Casimicrobium huifangae: one gene and its partners. The protein of the gene in region 2 interacts with the protein of the main gene of each other region in a pairwise test. Links are inferred from orthologs where the notes say so. Each region holds a gene or a part of one and is shown on either strand. Other genes may lie near its edges. The genes, in order: FKL89_RS11700, grxD and FKL89_RS15945.

Region 1 (6,896 bases), 1.7 Mb from region 2 along the record:
AAGTGACCAGTCTGCCCGACGCGATGGATCGGCCCGATTGGCGCCGATCGGTCAAAGCTCTTGCCGATCTCCCAGGGCTTCTTTTCGTCACCCATCGCACGCTGCAGGTCGCGCCGGGTCATGTCGAGCCCGAGCGCATAGCCGTAGACGTGCGACAGCGCATCAGCCATTGCGATGTTGCGACCACCGCTCTTGAGTGCTGCGACCAGCTCGATCTCGTAGTGGTAGTTCTTGGTCAGCGGTGGATAGGGGTGATCCACCGTCTGGCCGGGCGGTACGAACTGGATCGCATCGGTCGGTTTCTGGAAGAAGAACGGCGGCTCGCGGGTCGGGTCCGAGCCCATCTCACGGGCGTGCGCAGCGTAGTTGCGGCCGATGCAGTAGATGCGACGCACCGGAAAGACCTCATTGCTGCCGACGATCGGGATGGTTGTTGCTGCAATCTGGAACGGCGTGGCACGCGTTGTCGGGCTGGCGCTGACGTTGACGGTGGTCGAGCAGGCGGTGAGCGCGGTGGCGCTGCCGAGTGCACCTGCGGTGCCGAGCGTTTTCAGGACGTCACGGCGGGTGGTGCCGGGTGGATTCGATGGGCTGGACGTGATTTCCTCCTGCTGCAATATCGTTGCGTTGCTGCGTCTGGTGCCTTTGGCTAGGGCGCACGGCTCGCGGGACACACGTTCGCGAAGGATACGCTGGGCCAAACAAAACGGGCACCGAAGTGCCCGTTTTTTCGTATCGAGAGATCGTGCTGAGGATCAATCCTCGACGAAAGTCTCGTCGCGCTTCTTGCGGATTGCCGGCATCGCCAGGATGATCAGCAGAATCAACGACAGTACCAGCATGGTGGCGCTGATCGGGCGCTCCAGGAACACCGACGGGCTGCCCCGCGACAGCAGCAGCGCGCGGCGCAGGTTCTCTTCCATCATCGGGCCAAGGATGAAGCCAAGCAGCAGCGGGGCTGCTTCGCATTCCAGCTTGGCGAAGATGTATCCGACCACGCCGAACACCGCGATGATCCAGACGTCGAACGTGGTGTTGTTCACGGTGTAAACGCCGATGCAGCAGAACACCAGGATCATCGGGTAGAGCAGACGATACGGAATCTTCAGCAACTGCACCCACATGCCAATCAGCGGCAGGTTAAGGATCACCAGCATCAGGTTACCGACCCACATCGAGGCGATCAGGCCCCAGAACAACTGCGGGTTGGCGGTGATGACCTGCGGACCCGGCTGGATGTTGTGGATGGTCATCGCGCCCACCATCAGCGCCATCACGGCATTCGGCGGAATGCCCAGCGTGAGCAGGGGGATGAAGGAGGTTTGCGCACCAGCGTTATTGGCTGACTCCGGTGCCGCGACGCCACGGATGTTGCCCTTGCCGAAGGCCGGCTTGGCGTTGGCGCCGGCCATTTTCTTCTCGAGCGAATACGACGAGAACGAAGCGAGCAGCGCACCGCCACCAGGAAGAATGCCGAGCAGCGAGCCGAGCAGCGTGCCGCGAGTAATTGCACCCGCAGAATCCTTGAAGTCCTGTGCCGTTGGCAGCAGCTTGCCCACCTTGGCGGTAAAGATTTCGCGGGCTTCGCCCTTTTCAAGGTTGATCAGGATTTCGCCGATGCCGAAAATGCCCATCGCGACTGCGACGAAGCCGATGCCATCGGTGAGTTCCGGGGTGTCGAAGCTGTAGCGAGCGACGCCGGAGTTCACGTCGGTGCCGACCAGCCCCAGCACGATGCCGAGCACGATCATCGCGATAGCCTTGACCACTGAACCGTGCGCCAGCACGACAGCGGCGATCAGGCCCAGCACCATCAGCGAGAAGTAGTCGGCCGGGCCGAACTTGAGAGCGGCTTCCGACAGCGGCGGTGCGAACGCGGCGACCAGCAGCGTCGAGAACGAGCCGGCGATGAAGGAGCCGATGGCAGCCATACCCAGCGCGGCGCCGGCACGGCCCTGACGCGCCATCTGGTAGCCGTCAAGCGCGGTGACCACCGAGGACGATTCGCCCGGCAGGTTGACCAGAATCGCCGTGGTGGAGCCACCGTACTGCGCGCCGTAGTAGATGCCGGCCAGCATGATCAGCGCCGACACCGGCGGCAGGGCATAGGTGGTAGGCAACAGCATGGCGATGGTTGCCACCGGGCCGATGCCGGGCAACACACCGATCAGCGTTCCCAGCAGGCAGCCGACCAGCGCGTAAAGGATATTGGTCACCGTCAGCGCGACGCCAAATCCCAGAGACAGGTTATTGAGCAGATCCATGGTGTTTGCCTAGCTCCAGGGGAAGAGTTTCATCTGCAGCTTGAGCCCCCACACGAAGACGGCAGCGCAGAACAGGCACATGATCACGGTGATGATTGCCAGTTCACGATAATTCTTGTCGTGAGCCGCGATGCCGGAAATGATGGTGAGCAGGATGATTGCGATCACCATGCCGAGCGACGGCAGTGTGGCACCGAACAGCACCACAGCGGCTGTCAGGATGATGACCGGCTTCCAGGTCCAGCCGATGCCATCAGTTGCGGCCCATTGCGCCTGATTCTTGAGGCCAATACCGGCGACGATAACGCCCAGCACCGCCATCACACCGCCGAGAATGCGCGGGAAGTACCCCGGCCCCATACGGGCGGCTGTCCCCATCTGATAGTTGTATGCCCCAACAAAGAACACCACGCCGATGACGATGAACATCAATCCGGCGAGCAGATCCTTGTTTTTCAAGAAACTGTTCAAGTAACGCCTCCTCCGAAGTAGTGACTTGTTGATTATTGTTGATCAGACTGTCGCCTGCCTGTCCTTTTTGTCACCCGAAAATGAAAAAGCCACCCGAAGGTGGCTTTGTGCATCGCAGCGAAATGCTCGCTGAGTGGCTGGCAGCTTACTTGATGCCAGCCTTGGCACGCAGCTCGGCGAGATGCTTCTCGACGACCTGACCCTGCAGGCGTTGCGCCAGTTGCGGCTTCACTTCATCGAAGCTCGGCACCTTGGCATCGCGGACGTCATCAAGCTGGATGATGTGGTAGCCGAACGGGCTTTGTACCGGTTGCGGCGTGTATTTGCCTTTTTGCAGGGCAACCAGCGCATCGGCAAACGGCTTCACGTAGTTGGATGGCACCGCCCAGTCGAGATCACCGCCGTTGTCTTTCGAGCCGGGGTCCTTCGAGTTGGCTTTGGCGAGATCGTCGAACTTGGCGCCGCCCTGCAGTTGCTTGATCAGTGCGTCAGCATCTTCCTTCTTCTCGACCAGGATATGGCGAGCGCGGTATTCCTTGTCGCCAAGGCCGGCCTTGATGGTTTCGTACTCTTTCTTGAGCACATCGTCACCGACCGGATTGGCGCCAAGGAAGTCACCGATGTAGGCGCGAATCAGGATCGACTCGCTCGCCACCTGCATCTGCGTTTTCATCGTGGCGTCGCGATCCATGCCTTTGGCTTTGGCGGCGCGCAGGAACAGCTCGCGGTTGGTCAATTCATCGCGCAGCGCGGCACGCAGCTCGGGCGAGTCCGGCTGCCCTTGCCCCATGCGTTCCTTGAGGATAAGGTCGAACTGCGCCTGCGATACCAGGTCACCGCCGGCGGCGGGCTTGGCGGCGGCTGCGGCTGCCGCTGCCGCCGGTTTCTTGGCTGCCGTTTGCGCAACGGCCGGTGTGCCCATCACGGCGAGCAGCAGAGCGGTCGCGAGCGTTTGACGATAGATCATTGAAGATTCCTGTTGTTGGATTTGTCGTTGGTTGATGAAAGTTCTTCGGGCGTACTGGTGATCAGCGACAGCGCATGAATGCGCGCCGGCATCAAATCAGCCACCAGCCGGTAGACCGCCCGGTGGCGAGCCACCGTGGAAAGCCCGGAAAACGCGTTGGACACGATTTTCGCCGATAAGTGCCCGCCGCCGGTATTTCCGGCATGACCGGCGTGTTTTGCCGAGTCATCGGCCACCTCAACGGTGGTGGGCGCCAGCGGGGCCAGCCGCTCAATCAGCAGTGCAGTCAGTTCGCTCATGGCCGTCCGCTGGATGGCCGATCAGGCCTGATCGCCCCGGGTGGGTGCGTTATCAACGGGGTCGCCTTCCTTCATGTATTTGGCGAGCACGACCACATTGGCGACGGTAAAGGCGAAAAAGATGCCCATCGCCCACCACACCTTGAAATTGACCCAGGCATCAAGGCTGTATTGCGTTGCAACATAACCATTCAGCGCCGTCATGAACGCAAAGAAGACGATCCACGCCCACGTGATGCGGCCCCAGACGGCGTCAGGTGCCTGAATCTGCGCCTGCTGGAAAAGCACACGAATCCAGTCGCGCCCGAGTACCAGCTTGCCGAAGAGCAGGGTGAGCCCGAAGGCGCCGTACAACGCGGACGGCTTCCACTTGATGAAGGTTTCATCGTGCAGCAGCAGCGTCGCGCCGCCGAAGATCACGATGATGCCGAGCGACAGCCACTGCATGGTGCTGACCTTGCGTGTGGCGAACCAGGCGTAGGCGATCGCCAGAACCGAAGCTGCGATGGCGACGCCGGTGGCGAAATAGATGTCTTTGAGCTTGTACGCGGCGAAGAACAGGATGATCGGCGCGTATTCGAGGATGAACTGCATGGGTGCGCATTGTATGCAGTTGGCCAACGCTGCGGCTTATCTGCACAAGTCACTAACGATTAAAAATTGTTGACAATTATATTGTGTGCAATATAATTTATTCCGATGACGAATTGACCGACGCGCCAGCGCGATGAGCGCCAGCGCAACCAGGCCGCCACGACTCGCCTGTCCGAAGGCAAACGCTCCACGATGAAGACACCTGCCAACATTCTCGACCTCGATGCCCAGCTCTGTTTCGCGCTGTATTCGTCGTCGCTGGCCATGACCAAGGTGTACAAGCCCCTGCTGGCGGAGCTCGGTCTGACCTATCCGCAATATCTGGTGATGCTGGCCTTGTGGCAGCACGGCACCTTGGGTGTCGGCGAGCTGGGCGCGCGGCTGTTTCTGGATTCCGGCACGCTGACACCGCTGACCAAGCGGCTGCAGGCGCTTGGCCTGTTGCAACGCCAGCGAAGCGAACGCGATGAGCGCCATGTCGAGCTGTCGCTGACACCGGCCGGCAAGCGGTTGCGCGCGCGGGCGGAGGCTATTCCGCGTTGCATCCTGCAATTGTCGGGCTGCGATCTGCCCGCCATCGAATCACTGACGCGCGAGCTGCAGGCCTTGCGCGACCAACTGGTTGCCCGTGTGGCGACCGAGCCTGCGCCAACCCTCACTCCCGAAAATTAAGGAAAGCCCATGTCTCTCGAAAAAGTTCTCTACCGCGCGCAAGCCACCTCGACCGGCGGCCGCGAGGGCACGTCGCGCTCGTCCGACGGCATTCTCGATGTCAAGCTGACGACCCCGAAGGAGCTTGGTGGCAATGGCCTGCCCGGTACCAACCCCGAACAGCTGTTCGCCGCGGGCTACAGCGCCTGCTTCCTCGGCGCCCTCAAGTTTGTCGCCGGCAAGGCCAAGGTCGCGCTGCCCGCCGACACCACCATCACCGGCGATGTCGGTATCGGCCCACTGCCGACGGGCTTTGGTATCGAGGTGACGCTGACCGTCGCCATTCCGGGCGTTGATCGTGCCGTGGCGCAGGGTCTGGTCGACCAGGCGCACATCGTCTGCCCGTACTCGAACGCGACGCGTGGCAACATCGACGTGACACTCAAGTTGGCGTAGCCAGAATGCGTGCGGTGCAGGCAGGCCCTAGACTGCCCAGCGCCGCGCAAGTCGCGAAAAATCAAAGGTTGGGCCAGGATCTACCTTGCGCCCGGCCGCAATTTCGCTGTGCGTGGTGACCGCGCGGACCGGATAACGGGCCGCGATGGCTGCGAGCAATGGGTCCAGCGCCGTGTACTGTGCGGCCGTGAAAGGCTGCACGGCATCGCCTTCGATTTCGATGCCGATCGAGTAGTCATTGCAGGTGTGTCGACCGTGCCAGCAGGAGACACCGGCTTGCCAGGCACGATCATCGCAGCTCACAAACTGCTGCAATAACCCGCCGCGGCGCAGAAAAAAGTGCGCCGATACCTGCAGGTGCGCTATCGCTTCCAGCTCGGCGTTGCCGGAGGGATTGAGCCGGTTCTCGAAAAAGGCCGCCACCTCGTCACCCCCGAATACCCCGGGTGGCAGGCTGATGTGATGCAGCACCACCAGATCGACGGTTGTGCCTTCCGGTCGCGCATTGAAATTCGGGCTGTAACGGCGTTCGGCGGCGAGCCACCAGCCAGCGTCCCAGGCTGCGGTGGAATCAATTGCCAGAGCGTTACTCATCGTCCGGTTCAAGGCCCAGCCGCTCCAGCCGATAGCGCATCGAGCGGAAGGTAATGCCGAGCAGCTTGGCGGCCTGGGTGCGATTGCCACGCGTCTGCGCCAGTGCCAGCTCCAGGGTTTCGCGCTCGGCGCGATCAAGAAAGTCCTGCAGTGGCGTTCGTCCAGCCAGCGTGCCAGAGCCGGTTGGCGTCGATGTGGCTGCTGCCTGGGTGACCGGATTGTCGTCAACGGTCAACCGCAAATCCGAAACCTCAATGCGGGCCGGATTGTCGGCCAGCGCCATGGCGCGCTCGAGGACGTTTTCAAGCTCACGAACGTTGCCCGGGAAGCTATAGCGTGTCAACGCCGTAATTGCCGACGGTGCCAGCGCAACGGTCATGCCGCTGGCGATGCGCGCCAGCGTGCGCATGGCGATGACGGGGATGTCGGACGCAATTTCACGCAGCGCGGGCATCGACACCTGCAATACGTTCAGACGGTAAAACAGGTCCTGCCGGAAGTGCCCGGATTGCACCAGGGTTCCAAGATTCTTGTGGGTGGCGCTCACGATGCGCACATCAATCGCGTCTTCGGCAGTGCTGCCCACCTTGCGCACCTTGC
Region 2 (6,844 bases):
AGATAGCTGGTTCTCCTCGAAAACTATTGAGGTAGTGCCTCGTGTATATCCACTGGGGGTAGAGCACTGTAATGGCTAGGGGGACATGTAGTCTTACCAAACCATAGCAAACTCCGAATACCAGTGAGAGTGAGCACGGGAGACAGTCCTCGGGTGCTAACGTCCGAGGGCAAGAGGGAAACAACCCAGACCGCCAGCTAAGGTCCCCAAGATATGGCTAAGTGGGAAACGAAGTGGGAAGGCATAGACAGTCAGGATGTTGGCTTAGAAGCAGCCATCATTTAAAGAAAGCGTAATAGCTCACTGATCGAGTCGTCCTGCGCGGAAGATGTAACGGGGCTCAAGCCATACACCGAAGCTGCGGATCGTAGCAATACGATGGTAGAGGAGCGTTCTGTAAGCCTGTGAAGGTGTCTCGTAAGGGATGCTGGAGGTATCAGAAGTGCGAATGCTGACATGAGTAGCGTTAAAACGGGTGAAAAGCCCGTTCGCCGAAAACCCAAGGTTTCCTGCGCAACGTTCATCGGCGCAGGGTGAGTCGGCCCCTAAGGCGAGGCAGAGATGCGTAGTCGATGGGAAGCTGGTTAATATTCCAGCACCGATTGTTGATGCGATGGGGGGACGGAGAAAGCTAACCGAGCTGAGTGTTGGATTACTCAGTGAAAGCCTGTAGACGTGCTGCTTAGGTAAATCCGGGCGGCTTAGTTGAGGGGTGAGACGAAACGCTCTTCGGAGTGCCAAGTCGGCGATGCTCTGCTTCCAAGAAAAGCCTCTAAGCTTCAGTCAACAATTGACCGTACCGCAAACCGACACTGGTGGGTAGGATGAAAATTCTAAGGCGCTTGAGAGAACTCTGGAGAAGGAACTCGGCAAATTGATACCGTAACTTCGGGAGAAGGTATGCCCTGGTAGATTGTAGGAGTACATCCGAAGGTCGAGAGGGTCGCAGAGAATCGGTGGCTGCAACTGTTTACCAAAAACACAGGACTCTGCTAACACGAAAGTGGATGTATAGGGTCTGACGCCTGCCCGGTGCTGGAAGATTAAATGATGGGGTGCAAGCTCTTGATTGAAGTCCCAGTAAACGGCGGCCGTAACTATAACGGTCCTAAGGTAGCGAAATTCCTTGTCGGGTAAGTTCCGACCCGCACGAATGGCGTAATGATGGCCACACTGTCTCCTCCAGAGACTCAGCGAAGTTGAAGTGTTTGTGATGATGCAATCTCCCCGCGGCAAGACGGAAAGACCCCATGAACCTTTACTGTAGCTTTGCATGGGACTGTGACGATGTTTGTGTAGGATAGCTGGGAGGCTTTGAAACCGGGACGCTAGTTTCGGTGGAGCCAACGTTGAAATACCAGCCTGATGGCGTTGCGGTTCTAACCTGGCCCCCTGAATCGGGGGTGGGGACAGTGCATGGTGGGCAGTTTGACTGGGGCGGTCTCCTCCTAAAAGGTAACGGAGGAGCTCGAAGGTGCGCTCAGCGCGGTCGGAAATCGCGCTACTGGAGTGTAATGGCACAAGCGCGCTTGACTGCGAGACTGACAAGTCGAGCAGGTACGAAAGTAGGACATAGTGATCCGGTGGTTCTGTATGGAAGGGCCATCGCTCAACGGACAAAAGGTACTCTGGGGATAACAGGCTGATACCGCCCAAGAGTTCATATCGACGGCGGTGTTTGGCACCTCGATGTCGGCTCATCTCATCCTGGGGCTGTAGCCGGTCCCAAGGGTATGGCTGTTCGCCATTTAAAGAGGTACGTGAGCTGGGTTCAAAACGTCGTGAGACAGTTTGGTCCCTATCTGCCGTGGGCGCTGGAAATTTGACGGGGCCTGTTCCTAGTACGAGAGGACCGGAATGGACGTACCGCTGGTGTACCTGTTGTTTCGCCAGAAGCATCGCAGGGTAGCTATGTACGGAAGAGATAACCGCTGAAAGCATCTAAGCGGGAAACTCGCCCGAAGATTAGATTTCCCCGGGGGCTCGACCCCCCTGAAGAGCCGTTCAAGACCAGGACGTTGATAGGTCAGGTGTGGAAGCGCAGTAATGCGTTGAGCTAACTGATACTAATTACTCGTGCGGCTTGATCCTATAACTCACAAATATCAAAACCCGAATGAGCAGCAATGCTTGTCCGGACAACTCGCACCGCAAGTCAATCAACCGGTGTGACAGAGAGTCAGTCTCAACCCAAAACTTCTTCCAGCGCGTCGCAACAACGATTCAACCCGTTGCCGCGCCGCGTACCCTTTTAGTTTGACGCCCATAGCTAACTGGTCCCACCCCTTCCCATCCCGAACAGGACCGTGAAACAGTTCAGCGCCAATGATAGTCAGCCTTATAGCTCGCGAAAGTAGGTCAGCGTCAAACTACCCCCACACAACAACGCCCCTCCCCTCCACGGTGGGGCGTTCGTCTATCCGCCGATGACTCGTTAGTGTCGTCGCGCCTCTATCAACCGTGCCAACTCTCGCGCACGGATCCCCATATACGCGACACTACAATTGCAGCAAGCAATCTATAGGCGATATTTACCGTGAGCACATCAGAACGAAACGTCCAAGCTGAAATTGCCACGATAGTGGGCAGCAGCCGCGTGGTGCTATTCATGAAGGGGACTCCCCAATTCCCCCAGTGTGGTTTTAGTTCGCGAGCCGCACAGATACTGCAAGCTTGCGGCATCCAAGAATTCGCGTATTGCAATGTGCTCGAAGATGGCGCCATTCGCGAAGGCGTCAAGACTTACTCGTCGTGGCCGACTATCCCGCAGCTTTATGTCGACGGAAATTTTGTCGGCGGTGCTGACATCATGCAGGAGATGTATGCGTCAGGCGAATTGCAATCAATACTCACGACCTGACTCGATCGTTGGCGTCTTCGATTGTAGTTCTGGCGCCAAGCGATAGACGCGCGTAACGCCTGCGACGTCGCGCAGAGCTTCGACACATCGAACCAACGTTGCGCGACTCTTCACATGGACAGTGAACTTCATTTCAGCCAGGTGGTGAGTCAGTTCGTCCACGAATGACTTTGTCAACACCGCCGAAACATTCACATTGGCGTCAGCCACCACGCGCGCGCAGTCTGCCAACAACCCTCTGCGGTCCGTCGCCTCAATCACAACCCGCACCGGCAAAGGCTCAATCATTCGGCCAGCCCACACCGGGACAAAGTGCTCATTGGACGAGCGTCCCGCCCCCAAGGCCGAGCATGCCGGGCGATGTACTACCGCTCCAGAATACGTCGACAAGATGACGACGTGGTCTCCTGGTATTGGCATGCACCTTTCGCAGTACTTCAGCCCATTGCTCGGGCGGCCATCAAGTACCAGTTGTCTGTGGGAGTCCATTCCTGCGGCTCCACCAATGACGTCGTGCATATCCACGCCCTTGGACTTCGATGCCACTGCGTAGGCAGATAACTGGCCGATGCCAATCAACCTAAACAACTCGTCGACGCTAGTTGCACCAAACGACAACAAAAGAGCTTCGGAATCCTGCGACTGAAAGAAGGCGTCAAAGTCGAAATCCGGACTGGCATCAACGAGCAATCGCCTTCCAAAGGTAACAGCCTCACGCCTCGATGCATCGCGTAGCCAAGCACGAAGCTTGGCGCGACTCCTCGGGGACCGGAGCTGCGACAACCACTCAGGTCGGGCGACCACATCATCGCCGGTCAGTACTTCGACAATATCGCCAGAGACCAACTCCGTCCTGCATTCACGAATTACGCCATTGATACGCACAGAGCGAGCGCGCAGACCAATGTCCGTGTGAATCGAGAATGCAAAGTCCAACCCTGTCGAATGGCGGGGAAGCGACAGACGCTTACCCTTTGGCGAGAAAACCTGCACGGTGTCTTGATTGACGAGGTCGCGCAACACTCTTGTGAACTCTCCTGTCGAGTCACCACCCTCTGCGACGGCGAGGAAGTCATCGCCGCCTCCCGCAAACTCGCCGTTAGCGCCGCGAACCCAAGGGTCACGAGTTGCCCGTGGAAACCAGAACAAAAAGTCAGCGACAAGCCCTCGACGATCCATCAGCACCTTGGACGATACAACGCCCTCGCCGGCATCGGAGCGAAAACTTCCCGGAACGTACGCGAACCGGCTATGAAGTTCAGACAAGCGTTGATACGCATCCTCTACGGATGAACAATGCACGTGCAGCGTGGGCAACGAAAAGAGTGCGCGACCTGCACGATCTTCACGCAGGAGAGCAAACGCCTGAACCATTACTTCATCAGCGATGCGGCGATCATCGTCGACGCCCGCTCGCTCGCGGACAAGCTTTGACCATAACGATTGAGGGATGACCGCAGATAGCCGTCGGCGGTCAACCGCTCGCTTGTAGTCACACCATCTCGAAATCACGTCCCAACGCCAAGGATGGAGCCACCGCAAAGATAGCGATTGCAACTCGCGTGCGATCCCGACGAAACCTACGTAACGCGCAAGCGGAAAGAAGATGAGATATGTTTCCAGTGCAACGCGGCGTCTCTTGCTGCGCCCAACGGCACCGAGCGTTCGCATGTTGTGCAATCTGTCGCAAAGTTTGACAGCAAATACGCGCCAATCACGCCCGCCAGCGACAACGAGCTTGCGCAACGTGGCCTCTTTCGCGCCAGCCGAGCCAGTTGTGCGAACGTCATCCAGTTTGGAGACGCCATCAACAATGTGCGCAACCACAGGCCCGAAACGGCTTTCAATGTCGCCGACAGCGACATTGGTATCTTCCACAACGTCATGCAATAACGCCGCACACAGGGCATCAGCGTCTGCTTCCAGCGATTCGAAAAGAATACGGGCTACCGCAAGCGGATGAGTGACGTAAGGCTCACCCGACTGCCGCAGTTGCCCGGAATGGGCCGCGTCGGCGACGGACCAAGCCGCATGGATGCGAGCAAGATCGTCCGGTCGAAAGGCAGGGGCTATAAGATCGAAAAAATCAGAGACCTGAGGGGCAAGCCCCATGGGTGCCTCAGACCCCTATTTTCTTTAGTACCGAACGATCCACCTTCTGCCCGGCGATCTCCCGAAGCGCCACCACTACCGGCTTGTCGCGCTTCGCTGAATCGACCAGAGGCTGATGCCCTCCTGCAAGCTGGCGCGCCCGAACTGCAGCAGCCAGCGACAATTCAAAGCGGTTATCGATAGTGGACAGACAGTCTTCAACAGTAATGCGTGCCATGCAAGCCTCGAAAAGGTAGCGCCACGCCGGCTTGGCCGGCGCCAGTGGGTAAAAGGTAATGGTACACCGCCGCGCGACAATCTCGGCCGTCGCGAGCTATCGACAAGGCGACGCAAGAACCAGTCGTCACAGCTTGATGTATGCTCACTTAATGGGCGTGGATGTGCAGAACAAATACTTGCGGCGGACAGTCTCGCAACTCGTCTGTCCCGCGCAGGTATTGACGCGTGTCATGCCGGAGTGCGCGACCACACAATCGGTGTGCCGTCGGTAAGAGCAGCCGAACATGTCAATCGTCGCTAACAGGGCGCTTCCACAAGGCTACAAGCTGCACAACTATCGCATAGACCGTGCGATCAGTAGGGGCGGTTTCTCGATCGTCTATAGAGCTGTCGACGACAATGGGACAGTCGTGGCTATCAAGGAGTACCTTCCCAGCGGCTTGGTGCTGCGCTCGGAAGGTTCGCGAGTACATGCAAGTTCCATCGAGAATATTGACTCCTTCCGCTTCGGGATGAAGTGCTTTTTCGACGAAGGGAAATCACTGGCCACCATAAGCCATCCCAACGTCGTTCGAGTGCTCAACTTCTTCCGCGCCAACGAGACTGTTTACATGGTGATGAAGTATGAGCGCGGGCGAACACTTCAGCAGTACATTCAAGGCAATCAGGGCATGCTTCCAGAGGGCCTGATTCGCCATGTATTTTCCAGGCTGTTGAACGGCTTGCGTGAGGTACATTCGCGTCGCCTTCTGCATCTTGACATCAAGCCAGCCAACATTTACATCCGCACTGATGGGTCGCCAGTCCTGCTAGATTTTGGGGCCGCGCGTCAAGTTCTCGCATCGCGCGGCAACCGCCTGACGCCAATGTACACACCGGGATTTGCTGCGCCTGAGCAATATAAGGAGGGCGATTCTGACCGGCTGGGCCCATGGACTGACCTGTACGGTGTGGGCGCATCGTTGTTCGCTTGTTTTGCTGCGTTTGCGCCTCAGGCAGCCGACAGTAGGGTCAAGGATGACCATTACGTCTCCGCGGCAAAGCTATGGGCAGGTAAGTATTCGCCCAGACTGCTCGAACTGGTTGACCAGTGCCTAAAGTTGGATCCTCTTCAGCGCCCGCAGTCCGTCTATCAAGTGCAAAAGATGCTCATTGCTGCCCCCGAACCGCCCAAACGGGCGCTTCTGGCGCGAATATCCGAAAAGCTGGGCCTATCGACCAGCGGCGGGAATCGTCGTGCTTGACTTCCCGTCAGGGGCAGTTGACGTGTCACGAGCACCTGACGATCGGCAGGCAGCCTGACTATGGAATTCTCCATTTTTCAGGAGACCCGCCGTGGCGGGCGCAAGGTCAATCAGGATCGTGTCGGCTATATCTATACTCGCGACGCACTCTTTGTCGTTGTTGCCGATGGCATGGGCGGACACGTTGGCGGAGAAATCGCCGCCCACATCACGGTGCGGTTGCTTCTGGAGCGTTTCGAACAGGAGGCGAAACCCGTTCTGGCTTCGCCGGTGCTCTTTTTGCAGAATGCACTAAAAGCTGCGCATAGTGCCTTGGCGGACTACGCCCAACGATTTCGCCTGGTTGATACACCTAGAACAACATGTGTCGCCTGTGTCGTACAGGATGATGCCGCTTACTGGGCGCACG
Region 3 (6,941 bases), 730 kb from region 2 along the record:
ATCGTTGAGCCGCGTTGACCAGCTGCGCCCGGCAAACGGCTCGTACGCCTCGTCGATAATCACGAGACCCGGTGCAGCGCGCACGATAGCCTCAATCTGTTCGTCGCTGTAGCTGTTGCCGGTGGGGTTGTTCGGATACACCACCCAGATGAGCTTCGGCTGCTCGCGCTGGATCGCGGCGAGAGTGGCGTCCAGATCGAGCGAGAAGTCAGCGTTCAGCGACACACCCACGTAGCGGCCCGCACAGGCTACCGCCGCGTTGCGGAACACCGCGAACGACGGCTCCAGCGAGAGCACGGTACCACCGCCCGCCAGCAGCGCCTGCGAGACCATCGAGATCACCTCGTCAGACCCGGAGCCGAGCAGGATGCCATGCTCCGGCGAGATACCCAACTTCTCGCGCAGCTTCGCTTTCAGCGCAGGTGCTGCCGGATCGGGGTAGCGGTTGAACGCTGCGTCCGCCACGGCACGCGCGATGGCATCACGCATCGCGCGCGAGGTGGCGGTGTTGTTGGCAGCATCGAGGTGGTTGTCCTCCATCAACTCGATCTTGATCCCTGTCCATGGCGGGGTGACGGGGTAGGCCTTGAGCGCCTGCACTTCGGGCCGGATGGTTCTGGCGATGAATTCGGATTTCGTCATGTCGGTCGTTTTGGTTCCCTCTCCCCTTGTGGGAGAGGGTTAGGGAGAGCGGTATGGTCGCAGGAAGAGGAAAGTGTGGATTCCTATCCACTACCCCCTCTCCCCGGCCCTCTCCCACAAGGGGAGAGGGAGAAAACACTTACTTGATCCTCAGTTCCGCCGCTCGCGCATGCGCCTGCAGGCCTTCCGCATAAGCGAGCGTCGCAGCTGCCTGACCGAGTGTCGCCGCGCCTCGCGGCGAGACGTGGATCAGGCTGGTGCGCTTCTGGAAGTCATACACACCCAGCGGCGACGAGAAGCGCGCTGAGCGTGAAGTGGGCAACACGTGATTGGTGCCGGCAACATAGTCGCCGATGGATTCGCTACTGCCATACCCCATGAATATGGCTCCCGCATGGCGCAACAGCGGCAGCAGCATCTCGGGGTCGGCCACAGAAAGCTCCAGATGCTCAGGCGCGATGCGATTGGCGATGTCGCAGGCCTCTCCCAATGAACGCGTTTTGGCGATGATGCCGCGGTTGGCGAGCGATGCAGCGATGATGTCCTTCCGCGGCATCGTCGGCAGCAGTTTCGCGATGCTGGCCTGCACGGCGGCGATCAGCGAGTCACTCGGCGTGAGCAGAATCGACTGCGCGACCTCATCATGCTCGGCCTGCGAAAACAGATCCATCGCCACCCAGTCCGGGTTGGCATGTTCGTCCGCGATCACCAGAATCTCCGACGGTCCGGCGATCATGTCGATGCCGACCAGACCAAACACGCGGCGCTTGGCTGCAGCCACATAGGCATTGCCGGGGCCGACGATCTTGTCCACCGCGGGCACGGTGCCAGTGCCGTAGGCCAGCGCGCCCACCGCCTGCGCACCACCGATGGTGAACGCGCGATCCACACCAGCGAGATGTGCCGCGGCGAGTACCGTCGCGTTCTTCACGCCGTCCGGTGTTGGCACCACCATGATGACTTCGCGCACACCCGCGACTTTGGCGGGCACCGCGTTCATCAGCAGCGACGACGGGTACGCCGCCTTGCCGCCGGGCACGTACAGCCCTACGCGATCCAGCGGGGTTACCTTAACGCCAAGCTGCGTGCCATCGGCCTCGGTATAGCGCCAGCTCTCCATGACCTGCCGCCGGTGATAGGCCTCGATGCGGTCGCGCGCCAGCGTCAGCGCGGCTTTCAAGTCAGTATCCAGCGTGTCGAACGCCGCCTTCATCTCGTGCTTGGAGAGTTCAAGCGCCGCCATTGACTCAGCGCTGAGGCGATCAAATTTCTGCGTGTAAGCCAGCACCGCCGCGTCGCCACGCGTGCGGACGTCGGCCAGGATGTCCGCCACCGCCCGATCCACGCTCTCGTCCAGTGCACCCGCATGATGCGTCAGCGCATCGAGCGAGGCCAGGAAATCGGGGACGGAAGAATCAAGGAGTTTCATGGTGACAGCGATGGGCCTGGATGCAATGTCTCGCGCTTCAAGTGCGCGCTTCGACTGATTTCGCAAAGCTCTCCACAATCGGCATCAGTGCGTCGCGCTTGGTCTTGAGCGCGGCCTGATTGACGATCAGGCGCGCTGAAATGTCGGCGATCTTTTCTACTGCTTTGAGATTGTTAGCTTTGAGCGTGGCACCACTACTCACCACGTCAACGATGGCGTCAGCCATGCCCACCAGGGGGGCCAGCTCCATTGAGCCATAGAGCTTGATCAGGTCAACGTGCACGCCTTTCTTGGCGAAGTGGGCGCGCGCGGTCTGGATGTACTTGGTCGCCACGCGCAGTCGGCGGCCGCGCTGCACTAGCGCTTCGTAATCGGTCTCGTTACGCACGGCGACCATCAGACGGCATTTGGCGATGTTGAGGTCGAGCGGCTCGTAGAGACCGGCCGTGTCCTGCTCCATCAGCACGTCCTTGCCGGAGATGCCGATGTCGGCGCCGCCCTGCTGCACGTAGGTGGGCACGTCACTGGCGCGCACCAGTACTACGCGCACGTCGTCGCGCTGCGTCGGCAGGATCAGTTTGCGCGAGGATTCCGGGTCTTCCAGCACGTCGATGCCCGCCGTGCGTAGCAGCGGACGGGTATCGTCCAGGATGCGGCCCTTGGACAGCGCGAAGGTGATCACGACGACACGCGCTCAATGGTGGCGCCGAGGCCGATCAGCTTGTCCTCGATATGTTCGTAGCCGCGGTCGAGGTGGTAGATGCGGTCGATCATGGTTGTGCCAGTGGCGCAGAGGCCCGCAATGACCAGGCTGGCCGAGGCGCGCAGGTCGGTGGCCATTACGTTGGCGCCCTTCAACTCGCTCACGCCCTGTACTACGGCAGTGTTGCCAGTGATGTCGATTTTCGCGCCGAGACGGCACAGCTCGGAGACGTGCATCATGCGGTTCTCGAAGATGTTTTCGGTCATCACTGCGGTACCTTCGGCGACGACGTTCATCGCCATCAACTGCGCCTGCATGTCGGTCGGGAACGCTGGATACGGCGCGGTCTTCACGCTCACCGCCTTGAGCGGCCCCTTGCGCGACACGGTGACATTGCTGCCGTTGACGGCGATGCTGCAACCAGCATCGCGCAGCTTGTCGAAGATGGCATCCATCGCGGTCACCGGTGCGTCGAGCAGCGTGACTTCGCCGCCCACGGCGGCAACGGCACAGGCAAAGGTGCCCGCCTCGATGCGGTCGGGCATCACGCGGTAGGTGGCGCTGTGCAGGTTATCAACGCCGGTGATGGTGATGGTGTCGGTGCCTGCACCTTTGATGTCGGCGCCCATCGCGATCAGGCAATTGGCCAGATCGACGACTTCCGGCTCGCGCGCTGCGTTCTCGATCACGGTGACGCCGTCGGCCAGGGTGGCGGCCATCATGACATTCTCGGTGCCGGTGACCGTCACCATGTCCATCACGATATGCGCGCCCTTGAGGCGGCCGCCCGGTGCGGCGGCATTGATGTAGCCGCCATCGAGGGTGACTTCGGCGCCCATCGCCTCCAGTCCCTTCAGGTGCTGGTCTACCGGCCGCTGGCCGATGGCACAACCGCCCGGCAGCGACACCCGTGCCTCGCCCCATCGTGCGACCAGCGGGCCGAGCACGAGCACGGATGCGCGCATGGTCTTCACCAGATCGTACTCGGCGACCGGTTTGGTCAGCGTGCTGGCATCGATCTCGACGCGGTGCGTCTCGGTGCGCGCGGCCGTCACGCCCATCTGGTTGAGCAGACGGACAGTAGTGCGTGTGTCGTTCAGTTGCGGCACGTTGACAAAAGTGACCGGCGCTTTCACCAGCAGCGACGAGCAGAGGATCGGCAGCGCCGCATTCTTGGCGCCCGAGATCCGCACGGCGCCACGTAGCGGGCCGTTACCGGTAACGCGGAGCTTATCCATTGTTGACGAGGTCTCCGCCGTTGAGTTGTGCCCACTTCTCGGGCGTATAGGTTTTCATCGACAGTGCATGCACTTCCGCCTTCATGCGATCACCCATCGCAGCGTAGACACGCTGATGCTGTCTGATCATGGTGAGGCCACGAAACTCTTCGCTGACGATGGTGGCGAAAAAATGCTGGCCATCGCCTTCCACTTCGAGATGAGTACACGGCAGGCCGGCTGCGATGTAGTTTTTGACGTCGTCAGGAGTAACCATTACTGCCTCAATTTGTAGCCCGTCGCCAGCATTCTGAGCGCGATGGCCGAGAGTGCGACGACAAAAAAGACGACCACGGCCAGACTGCGCCACGGACTGACATCGGCGATACCGAAGAAGCCGTAGCGGAAGCCGTCGATCATGTAGAAGAACGGATTGACGTGCGACAAACCCTGCCAGAACGACGGCAGAGAGTGAATCGAGTAGAAGACGCCGCTCAGGAAGGTGAGCGGCATGATGATGAAGTTCTGGAACACCGCGAGGTGATCGAACTTCTCCGACCAGATGCCGGCAATCAGTCCGAGTGTGCCGAGGATGGCGCTGCCACCCGCCGCGAAGCCGATGACCCACAACGGATGCTGCGGCACGGCGGCGGCCGCACCGACAAACGGAAAGGTGATAAGCCAAACGCCCAGACCCACCGCGAGGCCACGCACCATGGCGCCGAAGACATAGGCGCAGAACAGCTCAAACGAGGTGATCGGCGGCAGCAACACAAAGATAATGCTGCGCATCATTTTGGACTGGATGAGCGAAGACGAACTGTTGGCAAATGCGTTCTGCAGCACCGCCATCATCACCAGGCCCGGAATCAGGAATGCGGTGTAGGCGACGCGACCATCGTAGACCTTGACGTTCGATTCGAGCACGTGCGAGAAGATCAGCAGGTAGAGCAGCGTGGTGACGACCGGCGCGACGATGGTCTGGAACGCCACCTTCCAGAAGCGCAGGCACTCCTTGTAGAAGAGCGCCTTGAAGCCGGGGCCGAGGCGCAAGCCGGTTGCAGATGCCGAACGCACCGCAGGAGAAGACGGCAGGGCATCGCTCACGCGCTCGCTCCTTCACGTGAGGTCAATTTCAGGAACGCCTGTTCGAGATCGGCTTCGCCGAGTTTCATCTCGCGCACGGTGATGTTGGCCTCGCGAAACGCCGCCAGCAGCGTTTCCAGCTCGGCATAGCCGGAGAGTGTGAAGCCCCATGCGCCCGAGGCTTGCACGCTGCCACGCGCGTGCCATGCCGGCGGCAGGGCGTCAGCGGATATTTGCACGGTGATGCCTGACATGCCGCGCAGCAAATTGGCCGTGGTGTCGAGCGCGACAATTTCACCGCCCCTGAGCATCGCCACGCGATTGCAGAGCGCTTCGGCTTCTTCGAGGTAATGCGTTGTGAGGATGATGGTGTGGCCTTCCTTGTTCAGGCGCTTGATGAAGGTCCACAGGTTTTGCCTGAGCTCGACATCAACCCCAGCCGTTGGCTCATCGAGCACGATCACCGGTGGCTTGTGCACCAGCGCCTGCCCGACCAACACGCGGCGCTTCATGCCACCCGACAGCGCGCGCATGTTGGTGCTGGCCTTGCCAGTCAGATCAAGGTTATGCAGGATCTCATCGATCCATGCGTCGGCGCCGGCAACGCCGTAATACTTGGCCTGCAACGCCAGCGTTTCACGCACCGTGAAGAACGGATCGAAGACCAGCTCCTGCGGCACGACGCCAAGGTTGCTGCGCGCTTCGCGATAGTGGCTGACCGAGTCAAAACCCATGATCCTGGCGACACCGCTATCGGCGCGGGCGAGCCCGGCGAGGATGCTGATCAGCGTGGTCTTGCCGGCGCCATTCGGCCCCAGCAGCGCGAAAAACTCGCCCTGCTCAACCCGTAGCGAAACGTGGTTGAGTGCGCGGACATTCGGGAATGATTTACAGACGTCGACAACTTCGACGGCGGCACAGGCGGAAGCGGTGGTCACGGCACAAGCTTTCTGGACAACCCGCAATTTTATCTGGCGGCGACTTGCCAGCCGCTGCGGCCCCCGTCAGAACAGCGACTCTACATCGTAAGCGGCGGCAAGCGCCGCCAGCTTGGAGGTCAGGCCGACCACGCGGCATTGCGGGCCGGCCTGGCGCTTGAGCGCCGAAATCAGCGCCAGCCCGGCGGAATCCACCTGCGTCACACCAGAAACGTCGATGCGATCAACACCTTTGGCGTCAACGGAAAAGCCCTCCCACAAGGTGTGGGCATTGGCAAAGGTGAGTTCACCGACGAGTTGCATGACGACGGTCTGTGCCCTACTTGTTCTTGGCCTGCAACTGCTTCACCAATGCATCCACGCCCTGGTCGCGCACCACGGTGTTGAATTCCTCGCGGTAGTTGGTGACCAGGCTGACGCCCGCTACGACCACGTCATAGGCGCGCCACTTGCCGTCGGCACCCTTTTCCATCGAGTAGTCGATGGGGATGCCCTGACCGTTGGCCTGGTTAACCACAGTCTTGACGGTGACATCGGTTTCGGTCGGCTGCATGCGCAGCGGACGGTAGTCAATCGTGTTGTTGCGGAAGTTGGCCAGCGCGCCGGAATAGGTGCGCACCAGCAGGGTCTGGAACTCACGGGTCAGTGCGGTCTGCTGCTCCGGTGACGCCTTCGCCCAGTTGCGGCCCATCGCCAATTGCGTCATGCGACCAAAGTTGAAATTGGGCAATAGTTTGGACTCGATCAGGTCCCTGAGCTTGGCGGCATTACCCAGCACACCGGGATCACTCTTGAGAACATTGGTGACGTCGGTGGCGACAGTCTTGACCAGAGCGTCAGGGGCGGTTTCCGCCTGCGCGGTAGCGAAAACGGTGGCTGCGAACAGCGCAAACAGCCATTTCGGGAATTTCATTGCCTGTACTTCC

The links.
Region 1: the proteins of grxD (region 2) and FKL89_RS11700 interact in binary tests that used the Escherichia coli proteins (3 or more experiments, as listed by UniProt). The link is inferred for Casimicrobium huifangae from one-to-one orthologs.
Region 3: the proteins of grxD (region 2) and FKL89_RS15945 interact in binary tests that used the Escherichia coli proteins (3 or more experiments, as listed by UniProt). The link is inferred for Casimicrobium huifangae from one-to-one orthologs.

What each region holds. Positions count from the first base shown.
Region 1 is NZ_CP041352.1:2,576,626-2,583,521, reverse strand. The notes cover bases 2,351-5,222. They hold FKL89_RS11700 (BolA family protein), read right to left. Parts: upstream 4,002-5,222; coding sequence 3,699-4,001; downstream 2,351-3,698. Other genes in these bases: FKL89_RS11690 (MarR family winged helix-turn-helix transcriptional regulator), read left to right, coding at 4,788-5,222; FKL89_RS11695 (septation protein A), read right to left, coding at 4,023-4,595; FKL89_RS11705 (peptidylprolyl isomerase), read right to left, coding at 2,881-3,702; FKL89_RS11710 (tripartite tricarboxylate transporter TctB family protein), read right to left, coding at 2,351-2,735. Outside these bases: FKL89_RS11720 (fumarylacetoacetate hydrolase family protein), read right to left, coding at 1-554; FKL89_RS11715 (tripartite tricarboxylate transporter permease), read right to left, coding at 756-2,264; more of FKL89_RS11710, read right to left, coding at 2,274-2,350; more of FKL89_RS11690, read left to right, coding at 5,223-5,267; FKL89_RS11685 (organic hydroperoxide resistance protein), read left to right, coding at 5,277-5,702; 1,6-anhydro-N-acetylmuramyl-L-alanine amidase AmpD, read right to left, coding at 5,730-6,296; FKL89_RS11675 (sigma-54-dependent transcriptional regulator), read right to left, coding at 6,289-6,896. UniProt on the Escherichia coli protein: Transcriptional regulator that plays an important role in general stress response. Has many effects on cell morphology, cell growth and cell division. Acts by regulating the transcription of many genes, including dacA (PBP-5), dacC (PBP-6), ampC and mreB.
Region 2 is NZ_CP041352.1:4,255,183-4,262,026, reverse strand. Bases 1,415-4,234 are described here. They hold grxD (Grx4 family monothiol glutaredoxin), read left to right. Parts: upstream 1,415-2,608; coding sequence 2,609-2,860; downstream 2,861-4,234. Other genes in these bases: FKL89_RS19275 (HD domain-containing protein), read right to left, coding at 2,843-4,234. In the rest of the region: more of FKL89_RS19275, read right to left, coding at 4,235-4,972; rpoZ (DNA-directed RNA polymerase subunit omega), read right to left, coding at 4,980-5,189; FKL89_RS19265 (serine/threonine protein kinase), read left to right, coding at 5,476-6,435; FKL89_RS19260 (PP2C family protein-serine/threonine phosphatase), read left to right, coding at 6,496-6,844. UniProt on the Escherichia coli protein: Monothiol glutaredoxin involved in the biogenesis of iron-sulfur clusters.
Region 3 is NZ_CP041352.1:3,526,572-3,533,512, forward strand. What follows is about bases 2,637-5,553. They hold FKL89_RS15945 (BolA family protein), read right to left. Parts: upstream 4,269-5,553; coding sequence 4,005-4,268; downstream 2,637-4,004. Other genes in these bases: hisG (ATP phosphoribosyltransferase), read right to left, coding at 2,637-2,753; murA (UDP-N-acetylglucosamine 1-carboxyvinyltransferase), read right to left, coding at 2,750-4,012; FKL89_RS15950 (ABC transporter permease), read right to left, coding at 4,268-5,086; FKL89_RS15955 (ABC transporter ATP-binding protein), read right to left, coding at 5,095-5,553. Also shown: hisC (histidinol-phosphate transaminase), read right to left, coding at 1-642; hisD (histidinol dehydrogenase), read right to left, coding at 782-2,071; more of hisG, read right to left, coding at 2,109-2,636; more of FKL89_RS15955, read right to left, coding at 5,554-6,015; FKL89_RS15960 (STAS domain-containing protein), read right to left, coding at 6,082-6,318; FKL89_RS15965 (MlaC/ttg2D family ABC transporter substrate-binding protein), read right to left, coding at 6,335-6,928; FKL89_RS15970 (MlaA family lipoprotein), read right to left, coding at 6,941-6,941. UniProt on the Escherichia coli protein: Involved in cell resistance against acid stress.